One region of the Ectothiorhodospira sp. 9100 genome, then DNA from elsewhere that is predicted to be linked to it. Evidence: predicted binding sites of a transcription regulator. Region 1 holds the regulator's gene; the other holds the start of a gene.
The links. Region 1 encodes sigma-54, which starts transcription at its own class of promoters, with help from an activator protein. Its sites were predicted from a motif close to TGGCANGNTNCNTGCTT; they were not measured.
Positions count from the first base shown of each region.

Region 1 (4,153 bases):
CGCACACGGACAGCACAACCCTGACCTGCCCATCCGCATCGAGGCGGATCGCGCCAACCTGGATGACCAACGGGGGGTGAGCGTATACCAGGGCAACGTCACCATCACCCAGGGCGACACCGTCATTACGGGTGACGAAGTGACCGTGCATGCCCCTGATCGACAACTGGAGCGCATGGTCTCCGAGGGACGCCTGGCCACCCTGACCACGCGGGACGAGTCGAACCGGGAGGTTCGCGCCGAGGCACGACGCATGGAATTCTTCCCGGATGGGCCGCGTGTGGCACTCACCGGCGAGGCCCGGGTATGGCAGGGGGATGACGAATTCCGCGGCAGCCGTATCGTCTACAACCTGGAAGCCGCCACGCTGGAGGCCAGCACCGGTGACACGGGCCGCGTGGAGGCCATCTTCGCGCCCCGCGACCGCTCGGAGGACGGCGACACCCCATGAGCCGGCTGGAGACCGACAAACTGGTCAAGCGTTACCGGGCAATCAAGCCCGTGGACGGTGCCTCCATCGAGATCAACAGCGGTGAGGTGGTGGGCCTGCTGGGCCCCAATGGGGCCGGCAAGACCACCTGCTTCTACATGATCGTGGGCCTGGTGCCCTGCGACGAAGGGCAGATCCGCCTGGATGGCCGGGACATCACCCAGTTACCCATGCACGCTCGGGCCCGCATGGGCGTGGGCTATCTGCCCCAGGAACCTTCGGTGTTCCGCAAGCTTTCCGTGGCCGACAACATCATGGCCGTACTGGAGGTGCGCCGCGACCTCGACAAGGTCCAGCGCCAGGAAAAAATGGAATCCCTGCTTGAGGAGTTTCAGATCCAGCACATCCGTGACAATGCCGGCGTCAGTCTCTCCGGCGGTGAGCGGCGGCGCGTGGAGATCGCCCGGGCCCTGGCCACTGAACCGGCCTTCATCCTCCTGGACGAGCCTTTCGCTGGCGTCGACCCCATCTCCGTGATCGAGATCCAGCGGATCATCACCCATCTCACGTCACGGAACATCGGCGTGCTGATCACCGACCATAACGTGCGCGAGACCCTGGGCATCTGCAACCGGGCCTATATTCTCAGCGGCGGGCATATCATCAGCCAGGGTGCGCCGGAGGATGTATTGGCCGACCCGCAGGTGCGCCGCGTTTACCTGGGGGAGAACTTCCGCCTGTGAAACCCCATGCACTCACCGCAGGCAGGGTTTTCCGGGCACGGGTCCAATTTTTGCCGGCACACCGTATAATCTCCCGTGACAGCAATATTAACGTCGGGGGCCTGCCCCCGCCTCCATCATCAGGCATCACAGACTCGGGCTCCGGCCCGATGGCGCGCATCGTGCTATGTTGAAACCTTCCGTCCAGCTCCGGCTGGGTCAAAACCTGACCATGACCCCCCAGTTGCAGCAGGCCATCCGCCTGCTGCAACTGTCGACCCTGGAGTTGCAGGCACAGATCCAGGAAACCCTGGAAACCAACCCCATGCTCGAGGCCATGGAAGGTACGGAGGCGGATCAGGACACCGCCTCCGAGGAAACGCGCGAGCAGGACCCGGCCGACACCCGCGAGACTTCAGAGGCGGCCGAGGCCGCCGCCGAGACAGAAGGCAACGCCGAAGGCAGTCAGGAGCAGATCCCCGATGAACTGCCGGTGGACAGCAACTGGGACGACATCTACGATGTGCCCCCTTCAAGCGCCGGGCAGTCGGATCACGACGGGCGCGACGTGTTCGAAAACCAGACCGGGCCCTCGGAAAGCCTGCATGAACATCTCATGTGGCAGGTGCATCTGTCGTCCATGAGTGAGCGTGACCGGGCCATCGCCTTGACCATCATTGACTCCATCAACGAAGACGGCTACCTGGCCGAACCCATCGAGCAGATCCATGCCACCCTGGCCGAAGACCGGGAAATGGATCTGGAACTGGATGAGGTGGAGGCCGTACTGAACATGGTTCAGCACCTGGACCCGGTGGGCGTGGGCGCGCGGGATCTGGCCGAGTGCCTGAGCCTGCAACTGGCACAGTTTCCGGATGAGACGCCCTGGCTGGCCCAGGCCCGAATCCTGGCCCGTGAACACCTGGATGCCCTGGGTGCCCGCGATTATAAGGGCGTGCAGCGGCGCCTGGGGCTGGATGATGGCGAACTGCAGCAAGTGATCGCCCTGATTCAGACACTGAACCCGCGCCCGGGCGGGCTCATCAGCAGCAGTTCGCCCGAATACATCATCCCCGATGTCTTCGTACGCAAGCGAGAGGGCCGCTGGCAGGTGGAGCTCAACCCGGAAATTGCGCCGCGGTTGCGGGTGAACCCCCTCTATGCCAGCTTTGTGCGCCGCGCCGATTCCAGTCAGGACAACACCTACATGCGCAACAGCCTCCAGGAGGCCCGCTGGTTCATCAAGAGCCTGCAAAGCCGCAACGAGACCCTGCTGCGGGTGGGCACCGCCATCGTCGAGCACCAGCGCGCCTTTCTGGAATATGGCGACGAGGCCATGAAACCCCTGGTGCTACGCGATATCGCCGAACAACTGGAGATGCATGAGTCCACCATCTCCCGGGTGACCACCCAGAAATTCATGCATACCCCCCGGGGCATCTACGAATTCAAGTATTTCTTTTCCAGCCATGTGGGCACGGCAGACGGCGGCGAGTGTTCAGCCACCGCGATCCGCGCCATGATCCGCAAGCTGGTTGCCGAAGAGCCTCAGGGCAAGCCCATGAGTGACAGCAAGATTGCCCAGGTCCTGGTGGATCGTGGCATTCATGTGGCACGACGCACCGTGGCCAAGTACCGTGAGGCCATGGCCATTCCGCCATCCAACGAACGCAAGCGGCTCGTCTGACATCAACCGCGAAGCCGTCTTGATCATCACCCATCCCTAAGGAGTCATCTTATGCAGATCAACCTCACCGGTCATCACGTCGACCTGACCGACGCCCTGCGCAACTACGTTAACGAGAAGTTCGAGCGCCTGGAGCGGCATTTTGACAACGTCATCGACGTGCACGTCATCCTGACCGTGGAGAAGCTGCAGCAAAAGGCCGAAGCCAACCTGTTGCTCAGCGGTAACAGCATCCATGCCGAGGCCACCCACACGGACATGTACGCCGCCATTGACGCCCTGGTGGACAAACTGGATCGCCAGGTGGTGAAGCATAAGGAAAAGCTCAAGGACCACCACCGGGCGGAAGGCTCCCACCGCAACCATATCGAGTGAATGATTCATGAACATCGGTGATCTTCTCGCCCCCGAGCGGGTGCACTGCCAGACGGACGTGAGCAGTAAGAAACGTGCGCTGGAGATGCTGGGCGAGATGCTCTCCAATCATCTGCCCAAACTCACCCAGGGCGAAATCTTTGACAGCCTGCTGGCACGGGAGCGCCTGGGCAGCACAGGATTGGGGCATGGCGTGGCCATCCCCCATGGTCGTCTGGCCGGCGCCAGCGAGGCCTGTGCCGCCCTGCTCAAGCTGGAGAAGGGCGTGGACTACGACGCCCCCGACAGCGAACCGGTGGACATCCTCTTCGCGCTGGTGGTGCCGGCGGACTGTACCGACGAGCACCTGCAGATCCTCGCGCTGCTGGCGCGGATGTTCTCCGACCCGGAGACCCTGGCCCGGTTGCGCAGCGCCTCCGGCACAGCGGATCTGCTGACCCTGGTGCGTGACTGGGACACCGAAGACACCGGATGAGCCCATGACTGACTCGCTCACCGTCAGCAACATCATGGAAGTCATGGAGGAGCGCCTGGGCCTCACCTGGGTTGCCGGCACCCTGGGGAGCGAACGGAGCATTTCGCACCGATCCACGCCCCAGGGCAGCCCGTCGCTGGTGGGTCACCTGAACATCATCCATCCCAACCAGATCCAGGTTCTGGGAAATGATGAGATGCGTTACCTGTGGTCGCTGCGCAAAAACTCCCAGCGGGACATCCTGGAGCAATTGTGCAGCGGCGCATCCTCCATGCTGATCGTGACCGACAGCCTGGAACCCCTCCCCGAGTTACGCACCCTGTCGGAGCGTCAGTCAGTACCCCTGCTGCGCACCGCCCTGCCCAGCCATGAATTGATCAACATCCTGCGTTACTTTTTCAGCAACAAGCTGGCGGAGACCACCACCCTGCACGGGGTGTTCATGGAGGTGCTGGGGATCGGGG
Region 1 covers NZ_JAJNAN010000005.1:73,234-77,386, forward strand. Annotated here, with positions in the region: gene lptA (lipopolysaccharide transport periplasmic protein LptA) at 1-451, shown strand, start outside; gene lptB (LPS export ABC transporter ATP-binding protein) at 448-1,173, shown strand; gene LPW29_RS03135 (RNA polymerase factor sigma-54) at 1,340-2,839, shown strand; gene hpf (ribosome hibernation-promoting factor, HPF/YfiA family) at 2,891-3,214, shown strand; gene LPW29_RS03145 (PTS sugar transporter subunit IIA) at 3,222-3,689, shown strand; gene hprK (HPr(Ser) kinase/phosphatase) at 3,694-4,153, shown strand, end outside.

Region 2 (4,153 bases), on a different contig from region 1:
GGCAACGTCGCCTACGAATCCATGGGATTCAAGACCTTCGGGTTCGCGGGCGGTCGGGCCGACATCTGGCACCCGGAAAAGGACACCTACTGGGGCTCCGAAAAGGAGTGGCTGGCCGAAAGCTCCAACCGCTACGAGAGCGACGACCGCGAGAGCCTGGAAAATCCCCTGGCCGCGGTGCAGATGGGTCTGATCTACGTGAACCCGGAGGGCGTCGACGGCAACCCCGATCCGCTGCGAACCGCCCAGGACGTGCGTACCACCTTTGCTCGCATGGCCATGAATGACGAGGAAACCGTGGCCCTCACCGCCGGCGGTCACACCGTGGGCAAGTGCCACGGTAATGGCGATGCCTCCAAGCTGGGCCCTGACCCGGAAGCGGCCGATGTGGAAGAGCAGGGCCTGGGTTGGCGCAATCCCCAGGGCAAGGGCTTTGGGCGCGACACCATCACCAGTGGCATCGAAGGTGCATGGACCACCCATCCCACCCAGTGGGACAACGGCTACTTCAAGATGCTCTTTGAACATGAGTGGGAGTCCAGAAAGAGTCCGGCGGGTGCCTGGCAGTGGGAGCCGGTGGACATCAAGGAAGAAGACAAGCCGGTGGACGTGGAGGACCCCTCCATTCGCTACAACCCCATCATGACCGACGCCGACATGGCCATGATCAAGGATCCGATCTATCGTGAGATCTCCGAGCGTTTCTACAACGATCCGGAATACTTCAACGAGGTCTTCGCCCGCGCCTGGTTCAAGCTGACCCACCGTGACCTGGGTCCCAAGAGCCGGTATCTGGGCCCGGAAGTGCCTCAGGAAGACCTGATCTGGCAGGACCCGGTGCCCAAGGTGGACTACACCCTGAGCGATGCCGAGGTGGCAGATCTGAAGGATAAGCTGCTCAATAGCGGTCTGAGCGCCTCGGAACTGATCACCACCGCCTGGGACAGCGCCCGCACCTTCCGCTGCTCCGACTACCGGGGCGGTGCCAACGGTGCCCGCATCCGCCTGGCCCCCCAGAAGGACTGGGAAGCCAACGAGCCCGAGCGTCTGCAAAAGGTGCTGGGGGTGCTGGAAGGCATCCAGTCCGGCCTGAGCAAGCCGGTGAGCCTGGCCGACCTGATCGTGCTGGGTGGCACGGCCGCAGTGGAAAAGGCCGCCCGGGATGCCGGGTTCGATGTCGCGGTGCCCTTCGCACCGGGTCGTGGCGATGCCACCGAGGAGATGACCGACGCCGAATCCTTCGACGTGCTCGAACCCCTTCACGATGGCTATCGCAACTGGCTGAAGAAGGACTACGTGGTCTCTGCCGAGGAGATGATGCTGGACCGCACGCAGTTGATGGGCCTGACCGCTCCCGAGATGACCGTGCTGGTCGGCGGCATGCGGGTACTGGGCACCAACCATGGTGGCACGAAGCATGGGGTCTTCACGGATCGGGAAGGGGTGCTGACCAACGACTTCTTCGTGAACCTGACCGACATGGCCAACACCTGGAAGCCCAAGGGCAACAACCTCTACGAGATCGTCGATCGCAAGAGCGGCAACGTGAAGTGGACGGCCACCCGGGTGGATCTGGTCTTCGGGTCCAACTCCATCCTGCGTTCCTACGCCGAGGTGTATGCCCAGGACGATTCGAAGGAGAAGTTCGTCAAGGACTTCGTGAAGGCCTGGACCAAGGTGATGAACGGTGATCGTTTTGATCTGAAGTAAACCGTACGTTACCCGAAAACCCTCTCCCGCTGGCGGTAGAGGGCAACCAAGGGGCGGATGGGTCTTGCAAGGTGCAAGCCCATCCGCCCCTTTTTTTTTGATTTTTTTGAAACCCTGAGAAAGAGGGTTGGGATGAGGGACGAAACCGGCACCGTGCCCGCCACACCCCTCATCCCCGGCCCTTCTCCCCCGAGGGGAGAAGGGAGCAACCCCCTGTCCAAGAGATGGTATAGGCCCCTCTCCCCAGCGGGGAGAGGGGTTGGGGTGAGGGGCGGAACCGGCACCGTGTCCTTGTTTGTAGCAAAATCCACATCCCGCTATTTGTTTTTTGGGACTATAAATAATATTAGAAACAATAGGTTAAAAATATAATGCCTGCTGGCCCGAAATTCGCATAATGATCATCCGACACGCAGTGCGTTTTCCCCGGCCGCATGTCATGCGTTATATACAGAAAAACATAACGACAACCCACAAGGTCCCCCATGCAACCGGAAATCGAAGGTCAGTTCTGGTTCAAGCTGCAAGGCAAGCCCTTTCTGGGCAGCGCCCGGATTCAGCTGCTTGAGCAGGTGGCGGCCACCGGCTCCATCTCGGCGGCCGCGCGTGCCATCGGCATGAGCTACAAGGCGGCCTGGGATGCCATCGACGCCATGAACAACCTGTCTGATCAGTCCCTGCTGAAACGCCAGGCGGGGGGACGCCATGGCGGCGGCACCCGGCTCACGGCCCATGGCGAACAGGTGATTGCCCAGTACCGGTCGGCTGAACAGGCCTACCAGGCGTTTCTGGAGCAAATGGCGCAATCCACCGGCGAACAACTGGGGGATGTCTGGACACTGATGAGGAAACTCTCCATGCGTACGACGGCAAGAAATCACTATCAGGGCAAGGTCTCCCGGATCACTCAAGGCGCGGTCAGCGATGAGGTGACCGTGGACATCGGCCATGGCCTGACAATCCACGCGGTGGTCACTCACGAGGCGGGGCAGGAGCTGGGTCTTGAACAGGGCAGGGAGGTCCATGTGCTGATCAAGTCCTCGTTCGTGGTCCTGGGCGAGGTCACCGGCGACATGCGCGTGTCCGCTCGCAACCGTCTGCCGGGCACTGTCGCCCACGTGGAGGCCGGCCCGGTGAACGCGGAGGTCAAGCTGGATCTGGGTCATGGCCGTGTGCTCACCGCCATCGTCACCCGCGAGGCCCTGGACGAGGGCTGGCTCACCCAGGGGGCCGAGGCCTGCGCCCTGATCAAGGCCTCCCACGTGCTGTTGGCCGTCAACGACTGAAGTCTACTATTCCAATCAAGCAGAGGATGACCCATGAAACCCGTACAACTTGTCGTCTTTGCCACTCTCCTGGGCATTGGTATCACAACAGCCACCGCCGCTGAACTCCGAGCTGCCGTGGCCGCGAATTTTCTCGGCACTGCACAAACGCTGACTGCCGCCTACGAGGAAAAGACCGGCCACACGATCCACATCAGCGCCGGTTCATCGGGTGCCCTGTATGCCCAGATCAGCAATGGTGCGCCCTTTGATCTGTTCTTCTCGGCCGATGCCCGTCGTCCGGAAACACTGGTGACGGACGGCGTGGCGCTGGAGGAGACCCGGTTCACCTACGCCGTCGGTGTGCCCGTCCTGTGGTCCAGTCGGACGGATTACATGGACGACCCCGAAACCTTGCTACACAACGGAGATTTTCGTTTTCTGACCATTGCCGACCCCAGAAATGCGCCCTATGGCGTGGCCGCCCAGCAGATTCTCGGAGGCATGGGTGTCTGGGATGCACTAAACGAGGAGGGTCGGCTGGCGCGGGCCCAGTCCATCGGCCAGGCCTACAGTCAGGTGGCCTCGGGGGCGGCGGAACTGGGGTTCGTCGCCCTGTCCCAGGTCAAGGCCGACGATGGCTCCATCCCTGGGTCCCACTGGATTCCGTCCGCGGAGTTATTCGAGCCCATCGAACAGCAGGCGGTGATTCTCAAGCGAGCTGCCGACATGGATGTGGCTCGGGAGTTCATGGCCTGGATGCGGAGCCCGGAAGCCGTGCGGATGATTGAAGCCGCAGGTTACAGCGTACCCTGACCCGTCATGCCTGCCCGACGCCCGGAGCGACCCTTTGCACCGGGCATCGGGCACCGGGCATCGGGTAGGACCTTCATTGACCCCCGATTACTTCGGATACCATGATGCCGATATCGTTATATCCCCAAGATGTCACGGCCCTTTGGGTCACCTTCAAGCTTGCGGTCATCAGTACATCCATATTGCTGGTGCTTTGTGCACCAGTGGCCTGGTGGCTTGCCCACACTCAATGGCGAGGCAAGGTGGTCGTGGAAGCACTGGTCATGTTGCCACTGGTTCTGCCCCCCACCGTGCTCGGGTTTTATCTTTTGCTCTTGCTGGGACCTCATGGGTGGGTGGGGGGGGCCCTAGAATCCATGGGT
Region 2 covers NZ_JAJNAN010000032.1:2,145-6,297, reverse strand. Annotated here, with positions in the region: gene katG (catalase/peroxidase HPI) at 1-1,710, shown strand, start outside; gene LPW29_RS10505 (TOBE domain-containing protein) at 2,196-2,996, shown strand; gene modA (molybdate ABC transporter substrate-binding protein) at 3,030-3,791, shown strand; gene modB (molybdate ABC transporter permease subunit) at 3,893-4,153, shown strand, end outside.
Region 2: a site for sigma-54 is predicted at 2,090-2,106, ahead of LPW29_RS10505 (TOBE domain-containing protein). Genes of this name have one in related genera too.